3 regions of the Levilactobacillus namurensis genome follow, and region 3 is predicted to be linked to each of the others. Evidence: predicted binding sites of a transcription regulator. Region 3 holds the regulator's gene; each other region holds the start of a gene.

Region 1 (5,829 bases), 950 kb from region 3:
ACCGGGCAATAGTCGGTGGCGAACTGGCCGGTCCCCTCAGCCGATTGGCAGGGCCGTGACGCCAGTGGGCACGACTTTAAGCCGCGCAAAGCCCGCCCGTCTTAAAGCTCGGCCTTAGCCTAAGCCGAGAAGACCACTCGGCTAACGCTAATTTCACCGGCTGGGCCCTATCGGCTGAGGGGACCTTACATAGATGGTTTCCAATGATAACGGCCAATTTTTGCGTCCAACGCCAGTATCAGCTGCTGGAAGGGACTGCCTTAAAATTAACCAAGATTAAAATGGCATAAATCCTTACTTGGACGTCGTTACAGGATCATTTCGGCATGACGGTAAGCCGTGAGGGCGGGCCAGACAGGGCTCAGCCGTGAAATTTTCCTTGGTGAGCGTCTTTCAGCTCGCCTAGGAAAAGGCCAAGCTTGGAGACCTGTACTTCGGGCGCCAAGTTGTGCCCACGGCGTTCCAGCCCTGTCTGGTCCGCCCGGTAAGGCGACCATTGACTGACTATTCCAGTACCAGAACTAAAAAAACTCCCGGTCAGCGACCAGGAGTGCTCATTATCTCATAAACTTGAAGCACAAAGCGAATCAGACTTAGTGCTGCTTCCTTCCGGACCTGACACGATTCGTAAGCCCGCCCTTGCTTCAAGGCCTTAACGGCAAGTACTAGTGTATCATGATTTTTCTGGACTGTCTAGCGTCTTATCAGTCGCGGCTTTCTGTGCCGCGCGCCGGGCCTTCTTAGCCACCTTCGCGCGTTGCCGAGCCGCCTTGAAGAATGACACTAACCGTTCGCCGGACTCCTTCGCTAGCAAGCCCTCGTAGACCTTGACCTGGTGGTTCAGTCGGTCATCCGTCAGCGTCTCATACAGACTATCGACGGCCCCCGCCTTGGGGTCCCGGGCGCCATAGTACACCACCGGAATCCGTGAATTAATGATGGCCCCGCTACACATCAAGCAGGGTTCGATCGTAACGTACATTTCACAGTCTTCCAGACGCCAACTCCGTAACGTGGCACAGGCTTCTTCAATGGCCCGAATCTCGGCGTGTAACGTAGCGTCGTTAGCGTGCTCCCGGAGGTTATGCCCCCGGCCGATGATCTGTCCGTCGTGGACGATGACCGCCCCAATGGGAACTTCACCAATCAGGCCGGCCTGGTCAGCTTCAAAGAGCGCCTCTTGCATATAGTGGCGTTGCGTATCCGAATAAGTTAACTGCCGCATTCAACCGCCCCTTTTCTATGATGATGCGTTCTGTCGGCTCTCCAGGATATAGTAGCCCTTATCCTTCTTCAGGATCTGGCAATTGCCAAACGTGGCCGTCATGGTCTTCTTAGCCGATGGCGCCCCCTGCTTCTTCTGCAAGACCACCGTTAGGGTCCCGCCAGGTAAGAGGTGTTGCGCCGCCTCGGTCAACATGCTGGTCACCACGGCCTTGCCTGCCCGAACGGGAGGATTGGTCAGGATGGCCGCGTACCGTTGGGTGCCCAACGCTGCGTAACGGTCAGATTCGACAATGGTCACGTTAGTAATCTGATTAGCCGTTGCATTTTGTTGCGCTAACGACAGCGCAAGTTCATTCACATCCGCCATGGTCACTTGCCGATCCGGCCACCGCTTAGCCAAGGCCAGACCGATGGGACCGTACCCGCAGCCCAGGTCCAACCACGGGCCCGCCGGCGTTTGGTCCGCTTCAAACGCGTTCAATAACGCGCAGGAACCGTAGTCGACCCGGCTCTTTGAAAAGACCCCGTTGTCGGTGGTAAACAACAATTCGTTACCTAAGAGGGTGAACGGCCAATGACGTTCTTCGTGTACAACATCTGGATTTTGTGTATAATAGTGATTAGTCATTTTCGAGACCACCTTTTAGGTTTATTTTACCGTAGAAGTTTGGTCCGTGCCAAATAGAATAATTAAGTCGCGTAAAGCACTATATTTAGTGGTTATTGTATATCCCAACCACCAAATATGGTGCTTTTTTCGATTGCGTTTTTTTAAATCTGGTGTACACTAAACACATTGATAACCAAATGTAAGAGGATGTGCGTAACATGAAAGTAACGGTTTATTCTAAAAACAACTGCATGCAATGCAAGATGACGAAGCGTTTCTTAACCGAACACAATGTGGCGTTTGAAGAACGCAATATTAACCAGAATCCGGAATATGTCACTTATCTAAAAGAACAGGGATTTCAGTCCCTTCCGGTCGTTGAAGCTGCTGGGCACAAGGCCTTTTTTGGGTTTCGTCCAGATCAATTGCAACAAATCGCGGGTTAACTGAAGTTCGACAAACCCGTCTTGGCGACGCCGTGTTTGTTCACGGGGCCGTTTTTTTAGTGGTCAGTTGACCGATCAGTCCATTCTAAGAGAAAGAAGCGAGTATGCGCATGAGCCTAAAAGATTTACAAGACGTCACGTATTATGATTTAAACAACGAGATCAACATCCCCGTTGATGGTCAGATTCCTTTGAATAAAGACCAAGAAGCCCTCGAAGCCTTCCTACGAGAAAACGTCCGGCCTAACACCAAGACCTTCGCGTCCTTACGGGAACGGTTCGACTACTTGATCCAAGAAGATTACGTCGAAACTCAGGTCATCACCCAGTACCCGTTCTCCTTTATCGAAGACCTCTACGCCTACCTAAAGGCCCAAAACTTCCACTTCAAGTCCTTCATGGCCGCCTATAAGTTCTACGCGCAATACGCGATGAAGACCAACGACAACGCCTATTACCTAGAGAACTTTATCGACCGGGTCGCCATGAACGCCCTGGACTTTGCGGAAGGTGACCAGCAACTGGCCCACGATCTCGCCGATGAGATCATCCACCAACGCTACCAACCCGCGACCCCCAGCTTCCTTAGTGCTGGCCGGGCCCGGCGTGGTGAACTGGTCTCCTGCTTCTTGATCCAATCCACCGACGACATGAACACGATCGGCCGGACCATCAATTCCGCTCTGCAGCTGTCCCGTATCGGTGGCGGGGTCGGCATCAACCTCTCGAACCTGCGGGAGGCCGGCGCACCCATCAAGCATATCGCGGGGGCCGCTTCCGGCGTCGTCCCCGTCATGAAGCTGCTCGAAGACAGTTTCTCCTACTCCAACCAACTGGGACAGCGTCAAGGGGCCGGGGTGGTCTACCTCAGCGTCTTCCATCCCGATATCATTGCGTTTCTAGGGGCTAAGAAGGAAAATGCCGATGAGAAGATTCGGCTGAAGACCCTGTCCCTGGGCGTCACCGTTCCGGACAAGTTCTACCAGCTCTGTGAAGCAGACGCGGACATGTACCTGTTCAGTCCTTACGACGTGGAACGCCTCTACGGCAAGCCTTTCTCCTACGTGGACATCACGGCGGAATACGACAAGTTAGTCGCCAACCCCGAGGTTCACAAAAAGCAGATCAAGGCTCGGGAACTGGAAACCGAGATTGGGAAACTGCAACAGGAATCCGGCTACCCTTACATCGTGAACGTCGACACGGCCAACCGCGAGAACCCCATCCAGGGACGAATCGTGATGAGCAACCTGTGTTCCGAAATCATGCAGGTTCAGACGCCGACGACCTACAATAACCGGCAAGAAGCCGAAAAATTAGGCACCGACATTTCTTGTAACCTGGGCTCGACCAACATCGTTAACCTAATGGCCTCCCCCGACTTCGGTCACTCCGTGGAGACCATGGTCCGAGCGTTGACCTTCGTGACCGACCACTCCGATATCGACGTGGTCCCGTCGATCCAACACGGTAACCACCTGGCCCACACCATTGGTCTAGGTGCCATGGGGCTACACAGCTACTTTGCTAAGAACCACATGATGTACGGGTCTAAGGACAGTATCGCCTTCACCAGCGTCTACTTCATGCTGTTAAACTACTGGACGTTAAAGGCCTCTAACCAGATTGCCAAGGAACGCCACGAGACGTTCCACAACTTCGAGAACAGCAAGTACGCCGATGGGTCCTACTTCGACCGGTACACCCAAAAGGACTGGCGGCCAACCTCCCAGAAGGTCCAAGCCCTCTTCGGTAACATCTGGTTACCATCCCCAGATGACTGGGCCCAACTCAAGGCCGACGTGATGCGTGATGGGCTGTACCACCAGAACCGGATGGCCGTTGCGCCCAACGGATCAATCTCCTACATCAACGACACCACGGCCAGCTTGCACCCGACCATCAACCGGATCGAGGAGCGCCAGGAAAAGAAGATTGGGAAGATCTACTATCCCGCACCTTACCTCAGCAACGACACCATGCCGTACTACAAGTCCGCTTACGACACCGACATGCGTCGGGTCATCGACGTCTACGCCGCGGCCCAACAGCACGTGGACCAAGGGATGAGTCTGACTTTATTCATGCGTTCGACGATTCCGGCAGGCCTCTACGAATGGAAGAACGGGCGCACGGATAAGATGACCACCCGGGATCTGAGTATCCTGCGGAATTACGCCCACCGTAAGGGCATCAAGTCCATCTACTACGTCCGGACCTTTACCGACGATAACAGTGAAGTGGGCGCCAACCAATGTGAAAGCTGTGTCATCTAGGACACTTTAACGCATGACAAGGGAGTGCTGAATATGGCAACAATGAACAGCGATGGCAATTACCAAGCCATCAACTGGAATCAAGTTTCTGACGAAATCGATAAGGCGACCTGGGAAAAGCTGACCGAGCAATTCTGGTTGGACACCCGGATCCCCGTCTCCAACGACTTAGACGATTGGCGGACCCTAGATACCGACCATAAATGGGTGGTCGGCCACGTCTTCGGGGGGTTGACCCTCCTGGACACCCTCCAGTCTCAAGACGGCATGGCCGCGTTACGGCGGGACGTCAAGACCCAACACGAAACGGCCGTCCTCAACAACATTCAATTCATGGAATCCGTCCACGCTAAGAGCTACTCGACCATCTTCTCGACGCTCAACACGCCAGACGAAATCGACGAGATCTTTAAGTGGAGTGACTCCGAAGAGTTCTTACAGAACAAGACTAAGCGGATCTACACCCTGTACCACGATGACGAACATCCCCTGAAGAAGAAGATCTCCAGTGTCTTTCTGGAAACCTTCCTGTTCTACAGCGGCTTCTTCACCCCACTGTATTACTTGGGGCACAACAAGCTCGCCAACGTGGCCGAAATCATCAAGTTGATCCTGCGGGACGAATCCGTCCACGGCACCTACATCGGCTACAAGTTCCAGCTGGGGATGAAGGAACTCGGTGAAAACGAGCAGCAGGAGCTCAAAGACTGGATGTACGACTTCCTGTACAACCTCTACGACAACGAAGAGAAGTACACCCACTTGATGTACGACCAAGTGGGCTGGACCGATGAAGTCCTGACGTTCATCCGCTACAACGCCAACAAGGCTTTGATGAACTTGGGACAGGACCCCCTGTTCCCCGACACCGCTGAGGACGTTAACCCCATCGTGATGAACGGGATCTCGACGTCAACGGCCAACCACGACTTCTTCTCACAGGTCGGTAACGGCTACCTGTTAGGAAACGTGGAAGCCATGAACGACAGTGATTACCAGATTGGCGAACCCGCTGACCCGGAAGACCCGAACCACGACAAGTAAATTCAAAATGACTTTAAAACGACGCCTATTCAGAAATAGGCGTCGTTTTTTGTTCCCAATTTACGCTGTTTTTGCATCGGCCAAGTCATTGATTCCCCATAACCGTTAAGGACCTGTTACGCTAAACTTAACTAAAAAGAGTGCCCAATTTTTTCAGAAAGAAGGTCATGCCATGCCAGCCCCTCTATGGACCGGGGACACCGCCCTGTGGCTATTAATGATCACG
Region 2 (5,829 bases), 210 kb from region 3:
AAAGGAATCTATTATTATGATGCTTTTTAATCGGGATCGGGACCGGCCCTGGAAATTTGGTCTCACCACGATTCTTTTTTTGATTCTGGCCTTTTACGTGAAGGCGCAAAATGCTTACGTGGCTTTTTTGGACTCATCGGTGATCGATGTGGTGCAAAAGGACCAGTCTAACGGGAGAATGTTGTTCTGGCGTGGTGTGGCCACGTTGATGGAGCCCAAGATGATCATCGTGTGGACGGTGATTTTGGCGTTCCTGTTATGGGGATTCAAGTTCAAGATTCCGGCAGTCTGGTGTCTAGCGACTTTAGCCGGCGGTGACGTGGTGGCCTACGTGGTCAAGGACCTAGTGCAGCGGGCCCGGCCAGCTGGTCATTTGGCCATCGATAACGGGTACAGTTTCCCCAGCGGGCACGTTTTTGGGACCTTCCTGTTGATGGCGATGATTTGGCTGATCTTGATTCCCATGATTGCAACGCCATGGCGGGCCTGGTTGGTGCGCCTGATTGTGATCGTCTGGATCATTATGGTCATGATTTCACGGATCTACGTGGGTGCGCATTTCCCAACGGACACGATTGGCGCCTTATTATTGGCTTACCTGTGGTTGCAGATTGCCCAGGGGCTGTACATCCGACTCGCGCCGGTAATGAAGCGCTGGCCGTTATTGACCCATTCAGAAGTTTAGCTAAAAAAATCGCTCGTGGTTGTCGGTGGACAATCACGGGCGATTTTGCTTTAGTGAAGTCTTAGTTGAGGTCGGCCAGCCATTCGGTCGCGAGGTCGATCCAGTGAGCAACGTGAGGCAGATTACTCCCCGGCTTCCAAGCGGTTACTTGGTTGGCTAAGGCCAAACCGTGGGGACCGTTGTGGAAGATGTGCAGTTCGGTGTCCACGCCGTGAGCCAGTGAGGATTGCACGTAGGCTAGCGTGTTTTGCACGGGAACCAGTGGGTCGTTGGCGGTGACCCAGGCAAAGGTCGGCGCGTTTTGTGCGGTGACGCGTTGGTCCGCAGCGATTTGAGCGGGGTCATCCGTCCACTGGGCTAACGTGGCGGCGTCGTTGGGGAAGCCGGCTTGCGGGGTGATCACGGGGTAACCCAGGAGAATTGCGTGGGGATGAATCTGAGTGGGCGTGGTCCCGGCCAGCTGGTTGAGGTGGTCGGTTGCCCAGAGATCGTTGAAGAGGGCCACGATATGTCCCCCTACGGAGAAGCCAGCAACGTTGATATGGGCGGCATCGATCTGCCAATCCGCCGCGTGTTCACGCAGACTGGCCACGCTTCGAGCCAGTTCGACGACTGGTGCGGGAAGCAGTGGTTTTTTTTCGCCAGCAAAGCTGTACCGTAAGAAGAAGGCTTGGTAGCCCCGCGCAAACCAAGCCATGGCGAGATCTTCAGCTTGCTGTTCCGGAATGTGCGTGTAAGAACCGCCGGGAACGATGATCATCGCCGGATAGGTGGCTTGGGGTGCATCTTGACGCAGATAACCGCGTAAGTAGGCTTGCGTATCAGCACCTAATGATTGCGTAATGATTTGCATGGAAAAACCTCCTGATTTTGATTAAAGTTAACTAGTACTATGGTATCATTGTACCGCATCTAGAGCAGGACGAAAGGGACGGTGAGAGAATGCATCCAGAATTGACGACGCCGCGGTTGCGCCTGAGTCCGTTAACGGAAAGCCAGCTAACGGCTTACCAGGAGCTGCTGACGAATCCCACTGTGGCCGGTCCGGCCGGGCTGAGTCTGCCGGTCTCTGCGCAACGCGTGGCGGCAAGTTTAGCGGCTGATCGGCAACAACCCGTGCATTACGGCATCGTTTGGCCGGCGACAAATCGACTGATTGGGACCTTGATTGGTTATCCGCACGTGGAAGCAACGGGGGCTCCCAGCCCACGGGCCTTAGATGTCGGGTACCTGTTGGCTCCGGAGTTTTGGGGCCGGGGGTTGATGCCCGAGGCCTTGACCGCTTGGCTAGCGGCACTGCCCCGGCAATTCCCCCAGGTCACCACGGTCTGGGCGACGACCTTGGCCACCAATACGCGTTCACAGCGGGTTTTAATTAAGTCAGCGTTCGAATTGATTGACGACCAAATGATGGTGCCTAATGCCGCTACCTGGGGCTTAGTCCGGCATTGCTTATACCGCTGTCAGTTAACTGAATGAGAGAACCATGAGGAAATTTTAGATTTAAGCTTGCAATGCGATTAGGGGATGGGTATACTACAAGTATCGAATAGAAGAGGCGCGGTCAACAAGAGTCGCATTTTGGAGGTGGATACCACCGATGAAAGAATGTTAAAGGGGCGATCGCCGAAACTCACAGTGAGCTATCTAAGCTGTGGGTTGGGGCCTGATTCAACAAATCAGGGACTGTCGTAGCCGATAGGGTTACGGGGCGCTTTCAACGATATTGACTTGGATCTGTGACTTCCAAATCTCTTTCGCAAAGCAATTTGTGGAAGAGATTTTTTAGTACCCCTGGTCGTTTCGAGAAGGTCCTTCTATACACAGAAGGAGGAAGTTTTTATGGAACAAAGCATGGTGAATGCAACAACGAGCAAGGCGTCGGATTCGGTTAAGCGGGGTCTCAAGACGCGACACGTCTCGATGATTGCGTTAGGTGGTTGTATCGGTACTGGGTTATTCGTTGCCAGTGGGTCGGCGATTTCGACGGCCGGACCTGGTGGGGCGTTAGTCGCCTATACGGCGATGGGCCTGATGGTCTACTTCCTGATGACCAGTTTAGGAGAAATGGCGACCAACATGCCAATCTCTGGATCATTCGCCGCTTATTCAGCCAAGTACGTTGATCCAGCGTTAGGGTTTGCGATGGGCTGGAACTACTGGTTCAACTGGGCGATTACGGTCGCCGTGGATATTTCGACGGCGGCGTTGGTCATGAAGTTTTGGCTTCCCGGGGTCCCAGGGTGGATTTGGAGCTTACTAGCGTTAGTGATTATTGTGACCATTAACGCGTTATCCGTTCAGGCGTTCGGGGAAACCGAATTCTGGATGTCACTGATTAAGGTGGTCACGATTTTCGTCTTCTTAGCCGTTGGGTTAATGACCATCGTGGGTATCATGGGCGGCAAGGGTCCTGGCCTGAGCAACTTCACTTACAAGCAAGCGCCATTCGTGGGTGGCTTCCCAGCCATCTTGAGTGTCTTCGTGGTCGCTGGATTCTCGTTCCAAGGAACGGAACTGGTCGGAATCACTGCGGGAGAATCCAAGGATCCCCAACACAGTGTGCCTAAGGCCATCAACCAAGTCTTCTGGCGGATTATTTTATTCTACATTTTAGCTATCTTTGTAATCGCCGCTGTCTTACCTTACACCAGTCATGATTTGTTAGGGTCTTCTGCTAGTGACGTGGCCATCAGTCCCTTTACGTTGGTCTTCCGGCGTGCCGGGTTGGCTGCTGCGGCTAGTGTGATGAACGCCGTTATCTTGACGTCCGTCATCTCCGCGGCCAACTCTGGGATGTACGCCTCAACGCGGATGCTGTACTCCCTGTCTAAGGAAGGGTACGCACCACACTTCTTGGAACGCACGGGTAAGAACGGGATTCCTTACTTTGCTTTGATTGCAACGACAATCGTGGCTGCCTTGACGTTCATTAGTAGTATTGCGGGCCCGCAGATTTACCTGTGGTTAGTGGCTGCTAGTGGGCTGACTGGATTCATTGCTTGGTTCGGGATTGCGTTGTCTCACTTCCGGTTCCGTCGGGCATTCATCAAGCAAGGTCACCAATTGTCTGAATTGAAGTACCATGCAAAGTGGTTCCCATTCGGACCAATCCTGGCATTGGTTCTGTGTGTGGCTGTGATCGTGGGTCAAGATCCACAATCCTTCTTCACTGGGAACTGGGAACAAGTTCTGGTCACTTACATCAGTGTACCGTTAGTCTTAATCCTGTTTATTGGGTACAAGCTGAAGAAGCACACTAAGCTGATTCCGTTGGACAAGGTCGACGTTTACCCCGTACACAAGGACGGGACGTTGAAGGACGACGCTGCGGCTGAGCAAGACCAAGGCTAGATAAAACAAAATGAAGCATGAGCGGTTGCCCGGGAAGCCGGTGCGACCGCTTTTTAGTCTGCTGGTTAGCCAATGCTTGTGATGTGACGGCCGGAAAATTTCTACGATATATTGTCTTTTAGGCGTCCGGTTGGTACAATATGTGGTGTTGCTTTTTGGCAGTGCACAAAGGCACTGTATCGGGATAGAATTAAAGGAGAGATCGCATGCTTGTATTATCGGGAACTATCGGGGCTGGAAAGACGAGTCTAACCAGTTTATTGGCAGAACACTTACACAAACCAGCATTTTATGAATCGGTGGATGACAACAAAATTTTGCCACTATTCTACAAGGATTCCCAGAAGTATGCTTTCTTACTGCAGATCTACTTTTTAAACAAACGACTGGACAGCATCAAGGCGGCGAATGCCGACCGGGAAAGCGTGATGGATCGCTCAATCTTTGAAGATTCCTTACTCTTCCACTTGAACGCTGATCTGGGACGGGCCACCAACACGGAAGTGGACATTTACGATTCACTGCTGCGGAACATGATGCAGGAATTGCCAGAAGCCACTTACCGGAAGAACCCGGACCTATTGATCCACATCAACATCTCGTTTGAGACCATGTTGGAACGGATCAAGAAGCGGGGTCGTTCTTACGAGCAGATTGCCAATGATCCGAGCCTCTACGATTACTACAAGGAGTTGGATCAACGGTATACGGATTGGTACGCCAACTACGATAAGTCGCCGAAGATGCAGATCAATGGGGATGCGCTCGACTTCGTTGAGGATTCCGCTGCCCGGCAACAAGTTTTACAACTAATTGATGAAAAGATTGCAACGCTCTAGTGTTGTCACGCCGGAGAAAATGCGGTATGATGGGCGTAACTTATTAAACACGGGTGCCTATTAAGTAGACGGTCAGAGAAGTGGGGGAGCTGTGAACCACAACGTCGAAGATTCCAGCACTAAAATAGTGGGCAGGTAATGCTGCACGGTGCAAACCGTTATCATGTTCAAGGGTATCACTGGGCGACCAGTGGTGAACTTGGGTGGTACCGCGAAGGTCTTCGTCCCATGTGACGAGGGCCTTTTTTGGTCTCACCGACTACCAGAAGGGAGTAACACACATGCTAGATTTAAAGTTGATTCGCCAAGAACCGGATTTTATTAAGGAAAAGTTGGCTACCCGGGGCGTTGACCCAGCCGATATTGATGATTTGTTAGCCATGGACGCTCAGCGGCGGGAATTGATCGTGAAGAGTGAAACCATGAAGGCCCAACGGAACAAGGTTTCCGACGAAATCTCCCAATTAAAGCGCAACAAGCAGGATGCTGACGACAAGATTACGGAAATGCGGCAGGTCAGTGGGGACATCAAGAAGATCGATGCCCAATTGGATGACCTGAAGGCCCAAGTCCACGATGCTGCGGCGCACTTGCCTAACATCCCTAACGACAACGTTCCAGTTGGTCTGACGGAAGACGGTAGTGTTGAGATCCGCAAGTGGGGAGAGAAGCCTAACCTGGACTTCACGCCCAAGCCTCACTGGGAAATTGGGGAAAAACTGGGTATCTTGGACTTCGAACGGGGCGCAAAGGTCTCTGGGAGTCGTTACCTGTACTACATGGGCTTAGGGGCTCGGCTAGAGCGAGCAGTCTACAACTTCTTCTTGGACCAAAACACGGCAGCTGGTTTCAAGGAAGTTCTGCCACCTTACATTGTGAATGACGATTCGATGTACGGAACGGGCCAATTCCCGAAGTTTAAGCAAGACGTTTACCAATTAAAGAACGAAG
Region 3 (5,829 bases):
CTGCTGGGCCTGCTTTTCTTGGGTGGCCTTAGTCGGAACATAGGCCACATCGATCAGGTGATTCGAGACAATCAATTGCGGTTCATACCCCGCCGCAAACGTTTCGCCACCTTGTGCCACCTTGGCCCGTTCGCTCACGAATTCATAGAGTTTAGCTGCCGAGCGGTCCAAAACGTCTTCCGCCAACTCCGCCTTATGGTCGTGATAAAACTGCTGGACCGTCTGGTCGGCATAGACCTTGGCCATTAGCTGGCGGTAATTTGCATTCAGGTGTCGCTGGCTCATCAGCTGTTGCATGGCTTTACTGACATCTTCCATCAGGAATCCTCCTTCCCAGAACGCCGTTGCTTAAATCGGGCAATTCGGGCGTTAAGTTTTTGTTTTTGTTGATCCGATAACTGCGGTTGCTTAGCCGCCTTAGTGGCCGCGGGCGCCTTAGCCCATTCCGGTAACGTCTCCTTGACCGTCGTGGCGTTCCGACGAGAGCCCGTTGCCCGTGAGCGCGGCTGCTTAGCTGCCTGCTGTCGCTCCCGAATCTTCACGACCGCCTGTTGAGGGGTCGCGACCTTCGATTGACTCCAATCATTGGCAATCGTATCCAGCAACGCCTTATTCAGGGTCGGGCGTTCCTCGTCCACCAAGACGTGGTACACCATCATGTTCAGAACGCCTTGGGAAAAGAGTTGCCGGCCCACTAGGTCACGAATGATACGTTGTTCTCCCGAGGTCACAAAGCCCCCCGTTTGCTGCTTAATGGCTTCCAGAAAGTTTGCCGGAGTCATCTGACTGGCCATCTGAAGCACCGTCTGCTCGGCCGTCGACTTAACTGCAGCCGGGGTCGGTGTCGGGGAGGCCGGCGATTGAACCGGTTGGCCCGGATGTTGCTGTTCGAAGTGGCGGGCAACTACCCGCTTAAAGCGTTCCGGGTCAAACGCGTTCGTGGCCAGGTCAGTGGCCTCGCCAATGTAACGGGCCATGGTTGGCTCGTCTAACCCATAAGTCACATGTTCAGTAACCAGTAATTCCCGGTAGGGTTGCAAGGCCTGGGCATCCACGTAAGACCGTTTTAAGATTTCACCCAGCAAGTGAAAATCAAAGTCCGTTGCTGGCGAATCCACAGCCGGTTCAGCCGGCTTAGCCGTTATCTGGTGTCGCCCGGCCGTCACGGCAGCGGGCAACTGACTGAGCTCGTGGCCATCCACGTGAAAGACTTCCAAAAAATTCTTAGTAATGTCCTGTTCATCGGCAGCGGGCGTCACAACTGTCGCCGTGGCCAACAAGGTCTGATAGCTCTCCTCACCGAGCACCCCCAGTAATTGAACGCTTAAGAGATCATCGTTAAAGAAGCGCGCAGGCGTTAACGGGGCGCGTAACGTGTAGCAAAAGGTGGTCAAATCGTTAGCCGTCTTCACCGTCGTTGTCAGTAACCCTGTGGCTTCCAAGCGCAACCGTGCGGCGTACAAGTGCTCTAGATCAATGCCTAATCCGGCTAACAACCGGCCGTGCCGGTGCAATTGTTCGCGTTCCGGTAGCCAAAAGAGGCTGCTGTATAACGCAGCAGCCACTGGACCAATAATGGGTTGATAGAGTTGCGTCAAGGTCTGCCAACTCTGATCCGTCACGCGATCAGCCAGTCGAACCACGAACCCTGTTCGGGGGGTCAATTGATGCCAAGAATCCTCCATCCGTTATCTCGCCTCACTTTAGTCCTTTTTCGGCTTGGATTTACCCTGTTTCAGCTTATCCTTATCCAAGATATCCTTCAGTTCGTTGAAGAAAACCCCCGTATCCTTAAACTGCCGGTAAACACTCGCAAACCGAATATAGGCAATTTCGTCAACGTCGACCAACCGGTTCATGACGTATTCCCCAATGACCTGGCTGGAAATTTCATTGACGCCTAACGCCCGAATCTTATTTTCAACCTCATCAACAATTTGGGTCATGGCGTCCATACCCACCGGACGTTTTTCGGCCGAGCGAATAATTCCCCGTAAAATCTTTTCTCGATTGAACTCTTCCCGAGTCCCGTTCTTCTTAATCACCAGGAGCGGTGTGACTTCCACGCGCTCAAACGTCGTGAACCGAAAGCCGCAGCTCTCGCACTCCCGACGGCGGCGAATCACGCGACCATCGTCAGTCGGACGACTGTCGACGACTCGTGACCCGTTATGATGACAGTGCGGACACTGCATAGTTGGTCACCTCATTTTACCTGATTCGTTTTTCCAAATTTATTCATGTCAAGCCATTTTACCACTTGTTGGCGTGTTTGGGTAATGTCCCCGTCGTTATCAATGACCACGTCCGCAGCCGCAATCTTTTGAGCCAAGGGCCACTGACGGTCAATTCTGGCTTGGGCATCCGCTGCGGTATACCCGTTGCGAGCCATTAACCGTTGCTTCTGGTGCGGGGCACTGGTGGCCACCACCATCACATGATCGACCAGCTTTTGCAGATAGCCCACCTCAAACAGCGTAGGCGCATCCACCATCACTACCGGCACTTTTCGCGCGCGGTAAGCCGCCAGTTGCCGGCGAATCTCATCCCGAATCAACGGGGTGGTAATGGCATTGAGTCGTTGTAATTGGGACGAATCATGAAAGACCAACTGGCCCAGCTTAGCCCGGTTCAACGTCCCGTCGGCCTGCAAGTAATCGGGCCCAAACGCAGCGCTGATTTGCTGTAATCCCGGGGTGCCCAGCGCAACGACTTGACGGGCAATCGTATCCGCATCAATGACCGGAATCTCTGCCTGCTTTAACCAGGCGCTCACCGTAGACTTCCCCGTCGCAATGCCACCCGTGAGTCCCCAGACTTCAGTCATCGGTCAAGACCCCCTGGGCATCGGGTGGCAACGGTTGACAATGGGGACAGAAATGGGTTCCCCGCTGAGCAACCTTGATCTTCACGATTTCGGTTCCGCACCGCTCACAAGGCTCACCCTCGTGGCCGTAAACGTGCAGGTCATTTTGGAAATGCCCCGCATCCCCAAAAGCCGTCGAGAACGAATGGACCGTGGTGCCGTGGCCCGCAATCGCCCTTTGAATCTCGTCAATGATTGCTTGCCGTAACGTCACCAACTGGTCCTTGGTTAACGTGTCCACTGGCGTCAATGGGTTGATTTTTGACAACCACAGCACTTCGTCAGCATAGATATTCCCCAACCCAGCGATTCGGGATTGATCCAGTAAGAAGGGCTTGATAATCTTATGCGACTTTCCAAAAATTTGCTGCATGTAAGCCAGCGTCAGGGTCGCTTCGGTCGGTTCAGGCCCCATCTTTCCCAGTGACGGTAAGGCTTCCGCTTCGGTCCCCGTCGGAACCAGCCGCATCCGGCCAAACTTCCGGGTATCCGTGTAGCGGAGTTCACGGTTATCGGTCAGGTGAAAAATCACGTGCGTGTGCTTCGTGACCGGACTGCCCTCGGGCTGAACGTCATACTTTCCTTCCATCCGCAGATGGGACACCATCGTCAGCTGACCACTGAACCGGAAGAGTAAATACTTTCCCCGGCGATCGATCTTTTCAATTTTGCGACCGATCAATTCGGCCGTAAACACTTCGGCATCCGGCGTCACCATCTTAGGGTAAAGGACCTCCACGTGATCAATCGTGGCGCCCCCCACTAACTGGGTCAGGCCCCGCCGAACCGTTTCAACTTCTGGTAATTCTGGCATCTTATCGCCCTTTCTCTGACTAGCTTAACCGCTTCTTACCCGTTATCTGGCTACTTCAAATCGTACCAGGTCGGACCCGCATGACTTTCAACCTTCAACGGAATCTCTAGCTTCACTGCCGAATCCATGATCTTCGGCACTAACTTAGCCAGCGTTGGAATCTCTTCGGCCGGCGCCTCAAAGATCAACTCATCGTGAACCTGTAACAACATGGTGGCTTGCATCCCCTGCAAGGCTTTCTCCATGTGAATCATCGCAATCTTAATAATATCAGCTGCACTACCTTGAATAGGTGTATTCATCGCCGTCCGTTCCGCAAAGGAGCGTTGGTTAAAGTTCCGCGAGTTAATGTCTGGCAGATAACGCCGCCGGTGGGCAATCGTCTCGACATACCCCTGATCATGGGCGACCTGCACCATGTGTTCCGTGTAGGCTTTAACACCCGGGTACTCTTCGAAGTAGGTCTCGATAAATTGCTTAGCCTGCTTCCGGGAAATCCCAATGTTTTGGGACAGACCGAAGTCACTAATGCCGTAGACGATGCCGAAATTGACCGCCTTGGCTTGACGCCGAATATTCGGCGTCACTTCTTGGTCCGGCCCCAGCTTAAAGATTCGCCGGGCCGTTGCCGCGTGAATGTCTTCACCCTCCCGGAACGCTTCTTGCATGTTCGCATCGTGACTCATGTGAGCCAAGACTCGCAGTTCAATCTGCGAATAGTCTGAAGAGAAGATCTGCCAGCCCGGATGGCGTGGAACAAAGGCCTTCCGAATTGCTTTCCCCTCTTCCGTCCGCACAGGAATGTTTTGCAAGTTCGGGTCGACCGACGAGAGCCGTCCCGTCTGCGTTAACGTCTGCAAGTACCGCGTGTGAACCTTGTGGTCAGTGGGATTGATCACTTTTAGAAGTCCCTCGACATAGGTCGATTGAATCTTCGCAATCTTTCGGTACTTCAGAATGTTCTCAGCGATGGGTGCGTCCGCGGCCAGTTTTTCTAGGACGCCTACCGCCGTTGAATACCCCGTCTTGGTCTTCTTCAACACGGGCAGGTGCATCTTTTCGAATAGGATGTGGCCCAGTTGCTTAGGCGAACCAATGTTGAACTCTTCACCCGCTTCTTGGTAAATCGTTTGCTCAATCTCGGCTAGCTGTTCGCTAAATTTACTGCCCATTGCCCGTAACTCGTCGGCATCGACCGTGATGCCTTCGATTTCCATCCGTGCTAAGACGAAGGCCATGGGGCGTTCAATCTGACGATACAGCTCCGCCTGGTCATTTTCTTCTAGATCTTTAAACAAGGTCTGTTTCAACCGGGCAATCGCTTGTGCCTTTCGGGCTAAATGTTTGAAGAACACCGTATCATCCGTCGGAATAGCACGCTTAGCTCCCCGACCATACACGTCTTCATCCGTCTCTACCTGGTCATACCCGTGTTCTGCGGCAACCCGTCCCAAGTCATTGCTATTGTCGTAAGTGTTCAGCAGGTACGAGCAGAGTAATAGGTCACCATCCACACCGGCCAGCGTGATGCCTAACCGGTTCAACCCGACATAGGTCCGTTTGGCATCAAAGACCTTTTTGGCAACCTGTGCATTCTCCAACAGCTGCTTAAGGGGCGCCATCTGTAACAACGAAACGTCTCGACTGACCCACCAGTGGTCATCGTGACCGATAACAAAGCCCGCAAACTTGGCCAGATGATAATTGTCCCCATCCATTTCTAGGTAGAAGGCACACTCATCCGTCACCTGGACATCCGCCAGGTTATCGGCTGTTAAGACCGTATACGCAATGGCTTTCAAACCAGGGGTCGCAGAAGGCGTCACGCCATCCACCGACATCCCCTGTAAGAACTTACGAAAGCCCATCTGTTGGTAAAACGCGATCAAGGCATCTCGATCAGGCCCCGCATAGGTTAGGTCCCCTAAGATCAGATCGACCGGTGCGTCTCGATTAATCGTGGCCAGTTTTTTCGACAAGAAGGCTTGGTCCTTATCGGCCACCAGATGTTCCTTAAGTTTCTTCGCCGTAATCTCATCAATGTGGTCATAGACGCCCTCAACGCTACCGTATTGGTCGATGAGGTCAACCGCACGCTTAGGGCCAACCCCTGTAACCCCCGGGTAATTATCTGAATTATCGCCTTGAA

The links. Region 3 encodes NrdR, which represses ribonucleotide reductase genes. Its sites were predicted from a motif close to ACACNATATATNGTGT; they were not measured.
Region 1: the regulator NrdR is predicted to act here: its motif matches at 1,932-1,947, upstream of nrdH (glutaredoxin-like protein NrdH).
Region 2: the regulator NrdR is predicted to act here: its motif matches at 4,173-4,188, upstream of RIN67_RS04320 (deoxynucleoside kinase).

The regions. Positions count from the first base shown of each region.
Region 1 is NZ_CP134159.1:2,093,458-2,099,286, forward strand. Features, by position in the region: RNA gene ffs (signal recognition particle sRNA small type) at 565-651, opposite strand; gene tadA (tRNA adenosine(34) deaminase TadA) at 674-1,225, opposite strand; gene RIN67_RS10070 (class I SAM-dependent methyltransferase) at 1,241-1,855, opposite strand; gene nrdH (glutaredoxin-like protein NrdH) at 2,056-2,283, shown strand; gene nrdE (class 1b ribonucleoside-diphosphate reductase subunit alpha) at 2,394-4,559, shown strand; gene nrdF (class 1b ribonucleoside-diphosphate reductase subunit beta) at 4,593-5,603, shown strand; gene RIN67_RS10090 (hypothetical protein) at 5,776-5,829, shown strand, end outside.
Region 2 is NZ_CP134159.1:938,360-944,188, forward strand. Features, by position in the region: gene RIN67_RS04300 (phosphatase PAP2 family protein) at 17-685, shown strand; gene RIN67_RS04305 (lp_1002 family arylesterase) at 747-1,538, opposite strand; gene RIN67_RS04310 (GNAT family N-acetyltransferase) at 1,628-2,164, shown strand; lysine riboswitch at 2,231-2,410, shown strand; gene RIN67_RS04315 (amino acid permease) at 2,528-4,039, shown strand; gene RIN67_RS04320 (deoxynucleoside kinase) at 4,246-4,878, shown strand; gene serS (serine--tRNA ligase) at 5,160-5,829, shown strand, end outside.
Region 3 is NZ_CP134159.1:1,145,153-1,150,981, reverse strand. Features, by position in the region: gene dnaI (primosomal protein DnaI) at 1-318, opposite strand, end outside; gene RIN67_RS05505 (replication initiation and membrane attachment family protein) at 318-1,685, opposite strand; gene nrdR (transcriptional regulator NrdR) at 1,704-2,195, opposite strand; gene coaE (dephospho-CoA kinase) at 2,207-2,827, opposite strand; gene mutM (bifunctional DNA-formamidopyrimidine glycosylase/DNA-(apurinic or apyrimidinic site) lyase) at 2,820-3,680, opposite strand; gene polA (DNA polymerase I) at 3,731-5,829, opposite strand, start outside.